Regions from separate parts of the Streptomyces sp. NBC_01485 genome, predicted to be linked through region 1. Evidence: riboswitches for the same ligand, from Rfam matches in the RefSeq annotation. Region 1 holds a riboswitch; each other region holds the start of a gene.
What was found. A riboswitch is a leader RNA that binds a small molecule or an ion and turns the genes downstream of it on or off. The one in region 1 is predicted to bind cobalamin.
Positions count from the first base shown of each region.

Region 1 (3,201 bases):
TTGTGGGCGCTTTCCTCTCCGTGGAGGTCGCCAACACGATCTCCAAGGGTCTCGTCGACGAGACCGGCATCCGTCCCGAGGTCATCTTCGCGGCGTTGGTCGGCGCGATCCTCTGGAACCTGCTGACCTGGCTGGTGGGCCTGCCCTCCAGTTCCTCCCACGCCCTCATGGGCGGCCTGATCGGCGCCACCATCGCCTCGGCCGGCGCCGGCGCGGTGCACGGCGACGCGCTGGTCACCAAGGTGCTGATCCCGGCGATCGCGGCGCCGATCGTCGCCGGCGTCGCGGCTCTGCTCGCGACCCGCCTGTCCTACAGCCTCGGCAGGAAGGCCGACGGCAAGGCCGCGGCGAAGGGCTACCGCGCGGGCCAGATCGCCTCGGCCGGCCTGGTCTCCCTCGCGCACGGCACCAACGACGCGCAGAAGACGATGGGCATCATCACCCTCGCCCTGGTCGCCGGCGGCGCCGTGGCCCCCGACTCCGACCCGCCCACCTGGGTCATCCTCTCCGCCGGTCTCGCGATCGCGCTCGGCACCTACCTCGGCGGCTGGCGCATCATCCGCACCATGGGCAAGGGCCTGACCGACCTTCAGCCGCAGCAGGGCTTCGCCGCCCAGACCAGCGCGGCCACGGTCATCCTGGCCTCCTCCCACCTCGGCTTCTCCCTCTCCACCACGCACTCGGTCTCCGGTGCGGTGATGGGCGCGGGCCTGGGCCGCAAGGGCGGGGTGGTCCGCTGGTCGACGGCGACCCGCATGTTCGTCGCGTGGGGTCTGACGCTCCCGGCGGCGGCCCTGGTGGGCGCGCTGGCCGAGTCGGTCACCGACCTCGGCGACTGGGGTACGGCGGTCGTGGCCGTGTTCCTGGTGGCCTCCAGCGCGGCGATCTGGAAGATCTCGCGGCGCGAGGTCGTCGACGCGTCGAACGTCAACGAGACCGATGAGCCCGATGCGACCGGTACGACCGAGGAGTCGCCGGGCGTGATCACCGCGGCGATCGCAGCGGTGACCCCGCCTCCGGCGGGCCCGGTCACCGACGGCCTGACGGCCACCATCCCGTCCCCGGCCGCCACGTCCACCGAGCCCACGGCCGTCTGAGCCCGCGCGCTCAGCACGAAGCGCACCCGGTACGAAGGAAGAGAAACAGCATGAAGATCGACTGGGCGGCCCTGGGCTCCGTCTTCGGCGTCAGTCTCGTGGTCACCGTGGGCCTCGTGGCCCTGTTCACCCTCGGCATCATGGGCCTGTCCCGCCAGGAGCGGGTCACGGCCGAGGGCGGCTCGGCCGCCCTCGCGGTGACGGGCGCCTACGCGTGCTTCGCGGCCTGCGCGGCGGCGGTGGCCTACGGGATCTCACTGATCGTCGTCTGACGCGCCACCTGAACACCCCCGGGGTGCGGGACGGATCACCGTCGCGCACCCCGTTCTCGTGGTTCCCGTGACCGCGGCAACCGCCTCTGTGTGGGGTTCTGCACACTCCAGCCTCGCAGGTCAACGGCAAGTTGACGGGTCTTCCGGGCCCGTGGTGGACTGCCCGAGCCATATACGGCGGCAGGAGAGGAAGCCGGTGCGAATCCGGCGCGGTCCCGCCACTGTCACCGGGGAGTGAACCCCGGGAGCCAGGAACTCTCGCCGCCGGTCTCGTCGAACCAGGGCGTGGACACCCTGAGTGAGGACATATCGCCATGCTCGGCTGCCGATCGAGGTTCAGTACCAGCGCACCCTCCGACTCAGCGACCGGCTGAGCCGATGCGTGCCGATCGCGTCTTCGCGTACGGCGCCGCCGCCGGCCTTCTCGGCGACCACCTGCTCGGCGACCCGCGCCGCGGCCATCCGGTGGCCGCGTTCGGGCGGGCCGCGGGCGCCGTGGAGCGGGTGTTGTGGCGCGACCATCGCGGGTGGGGGGCGCTGCACACCGGGGTGTGCGTCGGCGGCGCCGTCGCCCTCGCGGCCGGTGCCGTGCGCTGCGTACGGTCCTCCCGCACCGCCTCCGTCGCCCTCACCGCCGCCGCCACCTGGGCCGTCGTCGGCGGGACCTCGCTCGCGCGCGAGGCGCGGGCCGTCGGGCGGGCGCTGGAGGCCGGGGACGTCGAAGGGGCCAGGGCGCGGCTGCCGCATCTGTGCGGCCGGGATCCGCAGGCGCTGGACGCCGACGGGATCGCCCGGGCCGTCGTCGAGTCAGTCGCCGAGAACACCTCGGACGCCGTGGTGGGGGCCCTGGTGTGGGGAGCCGTGGGCGGGGTGCCCGGGCTCGTCGGGTTCCGCGCCGTGAACACGCTCGACGCCATGGTCGGGCACAAGTCGCCCAGACACCGGCGCTACGGCTGGGCCTCCGCCCGTCTCGACGACGTGGCCGGCTGGCCGGGCGCCCGCCTCACCGCCGTCCTCGCGGCCGCCGCCGGCGACGATCCGCGGGGCGCCGTGCGCGCCTGGCGCACCGACGCCGCCAAGCACCCGAGCCCGAACGCCGGTCCCGTGGAGGCCTCGTTCGCGGGCGCCCTCGGGGTGCGGCTGGGCGGGACGCTGTCCTACGGCGGGCGGGTGGAGCACCGGCCCGTGCTCAACTCCCCGGGCCGCGCCGTGGACGTACCCGACATCGAGCGGGCCGTACGGCTCTCCCGGCGCGTCGGGCTGCTCGCCCTCGGCGTCGGGGTCGCCGGGCGGCTTCTCGCGAAGGGACGCAGGTCATGACGGGCGGCGGGCTGCTGGTCGCCGGCACCACCTCCGACGCCGGCAAGAGCGTCGTCACGGCCGGCATCTGCCGGTGGCTGGTGCGGCAAGGGGTGAAGGTCGCGCCCTTCAAGGCGCAGAACATGTCCCTCAATTCGTTCGTCACGCGCGAAGGCGCCGAGATCGGGCGGGCCCAGGCCATGCAGGCCCAGGCCTGCCGGGTCGAGCCGACCGCGCTGATGAACCCGGTGCTGCTCAAGCCCGGCGGCGAGCAGAGCAGCCAGGTGGTGCTGCTCGGGAAGCCCGTCGGGGAGCTCAGTGCCCGGGGGTATCACGGGGGGCGGCAGCAGAAACTCCTCGGAACCGTTCTCGACTGCCTCGCCGAGTTGCGGGGCACGTATGACGCGGTGATCTGTGAGGGGGCCGGCTCTCCTGCCGAGATCAATCTTCGGCGGACCGACATCGTGAACATGGGGATCGCGCGGGGCGCGCGGCTGCCCGTGCTCGTCGTCGGCGACATCGACCGCGGCGGG
Region 1 covers NZ_CP109435.1:2,092,015-2,095,215, forward strand. The annotation lists gene OG352_RS09685 (inorganic phosphate transporter) at 1-1,097, shown strand, start outside; gene OG352_RS09690 (hypothetical protein) at 1,148-1,369, shown strand; cobalamin riboswitch at 1,508-1,646, shown strand; gene OG352_RS09695 (cobalamin biosynthesis protein) at 1,748-2,689, shown strand; gene OG352_RS09700 (cobyric acid synthase) at 2,686-3,201, shown strand, end outside.

Region 2 (3,201 bases), 5.5 Mb from region 1:
CGCCGACTTCGCTCCAGCCGGCCCCGCTGAGCGAGCCGAGCAGCCAGAACAGCACCCCGCGCGTGGTCTCCGCGTCCGCGGCCGTCAGGATGACGAACGAGGTGAGCGCGGAGAACAGTTGCATGGCCGCCACACCGGCGAGCACCACCCGGTCCGTGGTGCCGCCGAGGGTGTGGCTGAGCAGCAGCACCAGCGCGAAGGAGAGCGCCGCGCCCAGGAACGCGCCCCCGGAGAGCGACAGGACACCGCCGCCCACGCCGAGCACGACGACCAGGACCGCGCCGGTCGAGGCCCCGGAGGAGACGCCGAGGACGAAGGGGTCGGCGAGCGGATTGCGCAGCAGCGACTGCATCACCGCGCCGCACACGGCGAGCCCGGCCCCGCACACGGCGGCCAGCAGCGTGCGCGGCAGCCGCAGATTCCATACGATCCCGTCCCGGATCGGCGTCAACTCCGCCTGCCCCCAGCCGAGATGGGCGGCCACCGACGCCCACACGTCACCGACGGCGATGTCGGCCGGGCCGATGGTGATCGCCACGGCGACGGAGAGGACCAGCAGCGCGAGTCCCGCCGCCCACAGCAGCGCGCGACGCAGCCCGCGCACCGCCGCCGGGCTAGCTGACGGGGTTGCCGTCGGGGTCGTCGCCGGCAGGGCGTCGGTCATCCCCCGAGGCCGTACGCGCGCAGCGCCGCCGCCACTTTCTCCACGCCCTCGACGGTCCGGACGGTCGGGTTCATGGCCTGCCCGGACAGCAGCACGTACCGCTTCTTCTTCACCGCCGTCATGTTCTTCGTGACCGGGTCGGACTCCAGGAACTCGATCTTCTTCGCGGCGGTCTCGGCCGTCTCCTGCTTACGGCTCAGGTCGCCGATGACCAGGACGTCGGGGTCGCGGTCGGCGACGGTCTCCCAGTTGACCTGGGGCCACTCGTCGTGGCTGTCCTCGAAGGCGTTCTTCGCGCCGAGCTCGCGGGTGATGATGCCGGGGGCGCCGCAGCAGCCCGCCAGATACGGGGACTGGGAGTTGGCGAACCAGTACATGAGGGTGATGTCCTGGGCGTCGAGCCCCGAGACGGCCTTGTCCACCCGGGCCTTCAGGTCGGCGACGAGCTTCGTGCCGCGCTCCTCGACGCCGAAGACCCTGGCCAGGTCGGTGACTTCGCCGTAGACCGCGTCCATGGTGAGCGGCTCGGTGCGCGAGCCGTCGCCGTCGCCGGTGTTGTCCTTGCCTACGCAGTCGGAGGGGGAGAGGTAGGTGGGCACGCCGAGCTTCTCGAACTGCTCGCGGGTGGCGACGCCGCCCTTGCCGAGGGTGGAGGCGAACGAGGAGGCGACGAAGTCGGGTTCGGCGTCCAGGACCTTCTCGAAGGAGGGGGCCTTGTCGGCCAGCCGCGTCACCTTCGCATTGGCCTTCTCCAGCCCCTTCGCCACCGGGTCGGTCCAGGTGGCGGTGCCCGCCATACGGTCGGCCAGCCCGAGGGAGAGCATGATCTCGGTCGTGCCCTGGTTGAGCGAGACCGCCCGCTTCGGAGGCCCGTCGACGCGGACCTTCTGCCCGCAGTTGTCGAGCGTGACCGGATAGCCGCCGGAGCCCCCCGACGCCGAGCCCTTGCCCGAAGAGGCGGATGAGCCGGACGAGTTGGGCGAGTCGGACGAGCCGGATGCGGCGGTGGAGCCACCGCAGCCGGTCAGCAACAGGCCGCCGGCCAGGAACAGCACGGCAGGACGAACAGGGCGGACGGGGCGTGCGAGCGGCACGGAACTTCCTTCGGTGTCGAGGGCCCTTGCGCGAAGCCCGGTCGTACGGTGCTCCCCCGGCCGTCTTACGGCATCGGAGGCCGCCAGCAGGTCTTCGGACTCGGGGTCAACCGGACGAGGCGCCTTCCCGGACCGCGATCGCGCTCCAGTGGCCAGTGCCCCGCCCGTCGCCCTTACCGCTGCGCGTCAGCTCCGGATTCGCACCGGATTCCCTGGCTCATGCACGTACAAATACGCACATGGGTACGACTGGCTTCGGCAAGTTACCACAGGGGCCCCGGGCTCCCGGCCGGGAGAACGGGGCCGCCGTTACGCGCAGGCCCGGGGGAGTAGCCTCGAAGTACGGAGGACATTTCGCACATCCCGGCCGTCGCCGCCGCGCCGCCGTATCAGCCGTACCAGCCGTACCAGCCGACGGGAAGGTGAGGACGATGGTGACGTTCGTGACCGTGATCGTGATCCTGGCGATGATCGCGCTCGGGGTGTTCCTCATTCACCGGCTCAACACGCAGCACGGCGAACGCATCGCCGCCTTCCACTACGGCCGCTCCGGGACACCGATCGAGGGACCGGACCCGACGGCCCCCCGCAGATCACGCTCGCGCAGACGGCCCCACCTCCGACACCGCACCCACAAGGGAACGCTGTGAGCCCCCGGTCCTGACAGCAGGTCGCCGTCCATGGGCCCACGCATTCCACGCGTCTTCCACGCGTCCTATGCGTCCTGGATGTCGAACTCCGGGATCAGGTCCCCGATCAGCCGGATGCTGCGCAGCACGCTCTCGTGGGGCAGGGCGCCCACCTGCTGGAAGCACATGAGGCGGTCGATGCCCAGGTCGGCGTAGGCGCGGAGCTTCTTGCGGCAGGTTTCGGGGCTGCCGACGATCAGGGAGTCCTGTTCGCTGAGGGCCTCGAACAGCTCGTCGTCGGGGACGGTCTCGCCCTGGAGGATGCGGCCGATGGCCAGTTGGGCGCGGTTCGGGCCGCCGGACGCCGCGGCCTCGGCGCGCAGGAAGGCGCCGGCCAGGCCACCACCGCCCGGGGCGCTGACGAGTTCCTGCTCGCGGGCCATGTTCTCGACGAACGCCTCGGCGGCCTCGAAGAAGATCAGCGCACGTGCGGTGTACCAGGCGGCCGCGGCCGCCGCGCCGTCGCGCATGGCCTGTTCGTCGGTCTCGGCGCAGTGCACGAAGGTGAAGAAGGCGACCTGGTCGTTGACGAACGCGCCGACCGGTTCCCGGCAGTCGGCGGCCGCCGTCCGGTACAGCTCGACCAGCCGCTGAACCCGGTCGAGCGATTCCCACAGCGTGGTGCCGAGCACCCCGACCCCGCGCCGCCCGGCCTCCTCGAACGAGGCGGGGGTGGAGGCCGCCTGCCACAGCGGCGGGTGCGGACGCTGGTAGGGCGCGGGCAGCACCGGCACGCCGCCGGTGACGGTGGTGT
Region 2 covers NZ_CP109435.1:7,623,841-7,627,041, forward strand. The annotation lists gene OG352_RS33670 (FecCD family ABC transporter permease) at 1-664, opposite strand, end outside; gene OG352_RS33675 (ABC transporter substrate-binding protein) at 661-1,758, opposite strand; cobalamin riboswitch at 1,827-2,027, opposite strand; gene OG352_RS33680 (hypothetical protein) at 2,190-2,408, shown strand; gene OG352_RS33685 (LLM class flavin-dependent oxidoreductase) at 2,474-3,201, opposite strand, start outside.
Region 2: it holds a riboswitch for cobalamin, as region 1 does, so the genes downstream of both, OG352_RS33675 (ABC transporter substrate-binding protein) here and OG352_RS09695 (cobalamin biosynthesis protein) in region 1, are expected to answer to the same signal.

Region 3 (3,201 bases), 4.3 Mb from region 1:
GGAAGCGATGGTGGCGGTGGGCGCGATGGCCAGCAGCAGCGAGTTGCGCAGGCCGGTCGCCGCGATCCGCTCGCGCAGCGCCGCCCAGCGCTCCGGCCAGGTGAACTCGACGCCGTAGTGGTCGGGGTGCAGCACGCCCCGGGCGGTGCGGGTCTTGTCCCAGGCCGGCAGCGGGCCGCCCCGCTCGGCGAGGCCGGCGGAGGCCTCGTACGCGGCGAGCATGATGCGCTCGGCGATCCGGGTGGAGAGCGCCTTGGCCTCGGGGGAGTCGAAGGGCAGCCGCAGCTTGAAGAAGACGTCCTGGAGGCCCATCGCGCCCAGGCCCACCGGCCGCCAGCGGGCGTTGGAGCGGCCCGCCTGCTCGGTCGGGTAGAAGTTGATGTCGACGACCCGGTCGAGGAAGGTGACGGCCGTGCGGACGGTCTCGTCCAGCCGCTCCCAGTCGATGTCGCCGGTCGCCGTGTCGACGAACGCGCCCAGGTTCACCGAACCCAGGTTGCAGACCGCCGTCTCGCCGTCGTCGGTCACCTCCAGGATCTCCGTGCAGAGGTTGGAGGAGTGGACGACGTGACCCGGCTCGGCCGTCTGGTTGGCGGTGCGGTTGGCGGCGTCCTTGAAGGTCATCCAGCCGTTGCCGGTCTGCGCGAGGGTGCGCATCATCCGGCCGTACAGGTCACGGGCGGGGATGGTCTTCTTCGCGAGCCCGTCCGCCTCGGCCTTGCGGTACGCCGCGTCGAACTCGTCGCCCCACAGGTCGACCAGTTCGGGCACGTCCGACGGCGAGAACAGCGACCACTGCTCGTCCGCGTTCACGCGGCGCATGAACTCGTCCGGGATCCAGTGCGCGAGGTTCAGGTTGTGCGTACGGCGGGCGTCCTCACCGGTGTTGTCCCGCAGCTCCAGGAACTCCTCGATGTCGGAGTGCCAGGTCTCCAGGTAGACCGCCGCCGCGCCCTTGCGCCGCCCGCCCTGGTTCACGGCGGCGACGGAGGCGTCCAGCGTCTTCAGGAACGGCACGATGCCGTTGGAGTGCCCGTTGGTCCCGCGGATCAGCGAACCGCGGCTGCGGATGCGGGAGTACGACAGACCGATGCCGCCGGCGTGCTTGGAGAGGCGGGCGACCTGGTGGTAGCGGTCGTAGATGGAGTCCAGCTCGTCCAGCGGGGAGTCCAGCAGGTAGCAGGACGACATCTGGGGGTGCCGGGTACCGGAGTTGAAGAGCGTGGGGGAGGACGGGAGGTAGTCCAGGCGGCTCATCAGCCGGTAGAGGGCCGCGACCTCGTCCAGCGCGCGCGGGCTGTCGTCCTCGGCGAGGCCGGAGGCGACCCGCAGCAGGAAGTGCTGGGGCGTCTCGACGACCTTGCGGGTGATCGGGTGCCGCAGCAGGTAGCGGCTGTGCAGGGTGCGCAGGCCGAAGTAGCCGAAGCGGTCGTCGGCCTGTTCGTCGATCAGCGCGTCGAGGCGCACGGCGTGGACGCGCACGAACTCGGCGGTGCGGTCCGCGATCAGGCCCTCGCGGTGGCCGACGGCGACCGAGCCGGTGAACGACGTGACGCCCTGGGAGGCGGCCTCCGCGGCGATGCCGACCGTCAGCAGCCGGGCGGCCAGCTTCGAGTAGGCGGGGTCCTCGGAGATCAGGCCGGCGGCCGCCTCCGTGGCCAGCTCGCGCAGCTCCGCCTCGTCGGCCCGGGCGGACCGGCCGCGCAGGGCCGCGGCGGCGACCCGGCCGGGGTCGGCGTCGGGCAGATCGGCGGTCAGCTCGGTCAGGGTACGCAGCAACGCGGTACCGGGACCGTCGGTCTTCAGCTCGGTGACTGAAGCCGGTTCGGCTGGCGCGATGGTCACGTGGGGCTCTCCCTCGCTCGGCGGTGGGCCTGGCGGAGGGCAGGGGGCAGCACACGAGCGCACGGGGCGTCGCGTCCACCGGCCCGCTCCACGAGGCCCGGACGTCAGGGCACCCGGACCTGCTGGACCGGGAGCGCTGTCGGCAGGTCCTCGGACTGGCCATGCGTGCGCAAATACAGAGGTACGCACGCGAGTACACCGTTGCGGGACAGTTCCGGATTCGCACCGGATTCCCCTGCGGCGACAGCGAGCACGAGCATACATCTTGTGTTCACCCGTCATGCCACCCCCAGATGTTGTGTCGCGCCGACTTCAGAGCGTGTCGGAGCGTCAACTCATGGGTACGACCGCGGGCTATGGCGCGGGCTACGACCGCGGGCCGCCGGAGGTCCTGCCGCCGGCGGCCCGCAGTCGGTCGCGGTGTCGGCCGTCTAGTGAGCGGACCCGGCCGTCGCCGGGGGAAGCTCCACCTGGACGCCCTTGTCGCCGGCGTCCGCCGTGTAGTCCTCCGGGCGGGTCTCGTCGACGCCCTCCGGGGCCTTCGCCGCCTTCAGGACGAAGGTGAGGACCACGGTGACGACGACGTTGAGGACGAACGCCGTCAGGCCGATGTAGCCGATCTCACCGATGCCCGGGATCTCCTTCGCCGAGCCGCCGAAGTGCTTCTGGGTCGGGGAGGCGACGCCGTACGCGGCGAACGTGCCGTAGATCATGCCGACCGCCCAGCCGGCGAGCAGGGCCCAGCGGTGGAACCAGCGAGTGAAGAGGCCGCCGACCAGGGCCGGGAAGGTCTGCAGGATCCAGATGCCGCCCAGGAGCTGGAAGTTGATGGCGACCGTCTTGTCCATGGTGAGGACGAAGGCCAGGGCTCCCACCTTCACCAGCAGCGAGACCAGCTTGGAGACCTTGGTCTCCTGCGCGGGCGTCGCGTCCGGCCTGATGAAGTCCTTGTAGATGTTCCGGGTGAAGAGGTTCGCGGCCGCGATCGACATGATGGCGGCCGGGACGAGCGCGCCGATGCCGATCGCCGCGAACGCCACGCCCGCGAACCAGTCCGGGAACATGTCCTCGAAGAGCTGCGGGATCGCCAGTTGCCCGTTGGTGACCTTGACCCCGGCCGCGATCGCCATGAAGCCCAGCAGCGCGAGCAGACCCAGCATCAGGGAGTACAGCGGCAGGATCGTGGTGTTGCGGCGGATCACCTCACGGCTGCGGGAGGACAGCGTCGCCGTGATGGAGTGCGGGTACATGAACAGCGCGAGCGCCGAGCCGAGCGCGAGCGTCGCGTACGTCCACTGGCCGGGTTCCGCCGGGGCCAGCGCGCCGCGCGGCTTGCCGGTGGCCGGGTTGGTCCGG
Region 3 covers NZ_CP109435.1:6,356,636-6,359,836, forward strand. The annotation lists gene OG352_RS28865 (ribonucleoside-diphosphate reductase subunit alpha) at 1-1,845, opposite strand, end outside; cobalamin riboswitch at 1,970-2,105, opposite strand; gene mctP (monocarboxylate uptake permease MctP) at 2,277-3,201, opposite strand, start outside.
Region 3: it holds a riboswitch for cobalamin, as region 1 does, so the genes downstream of both, OG352_RS28865 (ribonucleoside-diphosphate reductase subunit alpha) here and OG352_RS09695 (cobalamin biosynthesis protein) in region 1, are expected to answer to the same signal.

Region 4 (3,201 bases), 7.0 Mb from region 1:
GCCGCTGCCCCCGCCCGGCCTGGCCGGGCGGGCTGTCATGCGGCCGTCGTCCTCGACAGCCACAGTCAGCTCCCGGTCCCCGTAGGCGAGCCGGATCGTGACGTGTCCGGCGCCGCTGTGTCGAGCCACGTTGGTCAGTGATTCCTGCACGATCCGGTACGCGGCCAGGTCGACTCGGGCAGGCAACGCGCGCTCAGCCCCAGTCCGTTCGATCCGCACCGCGAGCCCCGCGAGATTCGCCGAGCCCACCAACGTGTCCACCCGGGCCAGCCCAGGCGTGGGCGCCCTGGGCGCGTCCTCGTCAACCCGGCGGAGCACATCGAGGGTGGCCCGCAACTCCTGCAACGTGTCCCGACTACCCGCCTTGATGGCGCTCAGCGCCGCCTCAGCCTGCGCAGGGTCCTTCTTCAGACGGTGCAGGGCCGCGCCCGACTGTACGTTGATCATCGAAATGTTGTGCCCGATCACATCGTGCAGCTCGCGGGCGATGCGCAACCGTTCTTCGGTCGCCCGCAGCCGCGCCTCCTCCTCGGCATACGCCAGCCGGCCGTGCCGCCCACTGCCGAGAGCCACGACGGCGACCAGCCAGCCAGTGAGCATGAACACCGCCGTACCGGTGACATCGCTCGCGGTCGTGAGGGTGGCCGCGCCCACGCCGATCACCATGGCCGCCGCCATGGCGATGGCCGCCTGCATCCGGCCCTGGGCCGCGATGGCGTACAGCGCCACGATCGGAACCAGAACCAGCGGCCCGTCGACGTCACTCAGCACGTAGTAGGCGCCCGTGCCCACCACCGTGAACCAGCCCACGGCCACCGGATACCGACGCCGAAAGAGCAACGCGCCACACACCACGATCACCAGCAGCCAGGACACGACCCGCGAAGGCAGCGGGTCGCCGCCGTGGCCCAACAGCTTCCCCTCGGGAAACGCCACCAATACGAACACCCCGCCGGCCAGCGCAGCATCGGCGCGGGCGCCACGAGGCAGCCGGACACGGATCTGTTCGAAGAGCGCCACACGTCCATTCTGCCCGTGCCGCCGATCCACGGTGGACACCGAGCAGGCAAGGGGGCGGAATGTGGGGCAACCGGTCCGGCACAACGGGCAAGGGTCCGCGCCCATCGGTTCTTACCTGACCGGGCGGCCAGGGACCCGCGGCACGCAGGGACCAAGGACCGCCTCACCGGCATAGTCGTGATCGACTTTGCGTGCCGGTCGCCACGACCCAGCACGGCCGTCCTCATCCCGTCCCAGCACCATCCCAGCACGGTAGGGATGAGCAGGGGTAATCACAGGTGACGAAGGGTCAGGTTTCCCATCACCAGGGCGGGAAGCGCGCGTGCGGCGTTTCCCGCCCTCGGCCTGTTTCACACACGCCCGCCGCATGGTCCTCCTCACCATCCGGATGGTGGACGTCACCCGCCGTGTCCCTGAGCGGGCCCGTAGGCCGGCCGGTGCAGCTGGTTCGCCCCGTCCGCCAGGCGGGATGCGTCGCAAGAGGGAACCCGGTGGGAATCCGGGACTGCCCCGCAGCGGTGAGCGGGAACGACCGCCGTCATACGCACTGGACCCGGTGAACAGGGTGCAGTCCTACGGCACCCGCTACGTCCGCCCGCCGGTCCTGGCCGGCGACATCTCGCGGCCCGAGCCGATGACCGTGCGATGGACGACGTATGCCCAGTCTCTGACCGAGCGCCCGGTCAAGGGCATGCTCACCGGACCGGTCACCATGCTCGCCTGGTCCTTCGTCCGCGACGACCAGCCCCTCGGCGACACCGCCCGCCAGGTGGCCCTCGCCCTGCGCGACGAGGTCAACGACCTTGAGGCCGCAGGGACTTCGGTGATCCAGGTGGACGAGCCCGCGCTGCGCGAGACGCTCCCGCTACGGGCCGCCGACCGCCCGGCCTACCTGGCGTGGGCCACGGAGGCGTTCCGGCTCAGCACGAGCGGAGTACGGCCGGACACACAGGTCCACACGCACATGTGCTACGCCGAGTTCGGCGACATCGTCCAGGCCATCGACGACCTCGACGCCGACGTCATCAGCCTGGAGGCCGCCCGCTCCCACATGCAGGTCGCCCGCGGACTCGCCGCCCACGGCTACCCGCGCGAGGCCGGACCCGGCGTCTACGACATCCACTCCCCGCGGGTGCCCAGCATCGAGGAAGCCGCCGAACTGCTCCGTACCGGCCTGAAGGCGATTCCCGCCGAACGGCTGTGGGTCAACCCCGACTGCGGGCTGAAGACCCGCGGCTGGCCCGAGACCCGCGCCTCGCTGGAGCCGGGCCGGCGGTTGTCGTATTCCGTCGGAATGACCATCACCGACGCCATCCACCAGGCGGTGCTGAAGATCCCGAGGACGGCGTGGACGTCGGCCTACGACGCCGGCGGCACCGAGCGGCCCGGGTGCCTGGGTCGCGGAGATCACCGACATGCCCGACCTGAGCACGTGGCCGAAGGGGATGCGGCGGACCGTCCGCAAGGAACGCCCGCACCCCGGCGCCCAGTTGCGGTTCACCGACCTCGACGGGCTGCGGCTGACCTGTTTCGCGACCAACATCAAAGGGCGGCCAGCTCGCCGACCTCGAACTACGTCATCGCCGTCGGGCCCGCTGCGAGGACCGCATCCGAGGCGCCCGCGACACCGGACTGCGCAACCTGCCCCTGCACGACACCGCACAGAACCGGATCTGGCCGGAGATCGTCTCCCTCGCACTCGACCTCCTCGCCTGGATGCCCATGCTCGCCCTGACCGGCCAAACCCGCCGCTGGGAACCCAAGAAGCTCCGCCTGCGCCTGTTCTCCGCCGCCGCCCAGCTCGTGCACACCGGACGCCGCCACTGGCTCCGCTTCACCGCCCGATGGCCCTGGATCGATGTCATCACCCACGCGATCGACAGGCTCCACAGCCTCCCGAACCCCATCTGACCAGCCACCTCGACCGTCCCGACAACCCGCACCACCACACCGGTGAAGTGGAACCCGGCGCCCATCCGACGCGAGAGCCGGGCCCTCGACCTGCCCCAGCCCCGAAAAGACCCACCACACAGCCACAAAGTCCCCGTCAGCAAGCTGACGGGGACTCATGAATGATCGAGGCTAACGGATTTGTCACAGCCTGCCCCCGCTGTCCGGCGGCGGACGAAATCGCACGCGTCCGCCGACCGTTCGAGCAGATTCAGCAGGTGGATCTGTTGG
Region 4 covers NZ_CP109435.1:9,096,284-9,099,484, reverse strand. The annotation lists gene OG352_RS39485 (sensor histidine kinase) at 1-1,020, opposite strand, end outside; cobalamin riboswitch at 1,471-1,641, shown strand; partial or broken gene OG352_RS39480 (5-methyltetrahydropteroyltriglutamate--homocysteine S-methyltransferase) at 1,625-2,224, shown strand; partial or broken gene OG352_RS39475 (transposase) at 2,291-2,931, shown strand; gene OG352_RS39470 (hypothetical protein) at 3,182-3,201, opposite strand, start outside.
Region 4: it holds a riboswitch for cobalamin, as region 1 does, so the genes downstream of both, OG352_RS39480 (5-methyltetrahydropteroyltriglutamate--homocysteine S-methyltransferase) here and OG352_RS09695 (cobalamin biosynthesis protein) in region 1, are expected to answer to the same signal.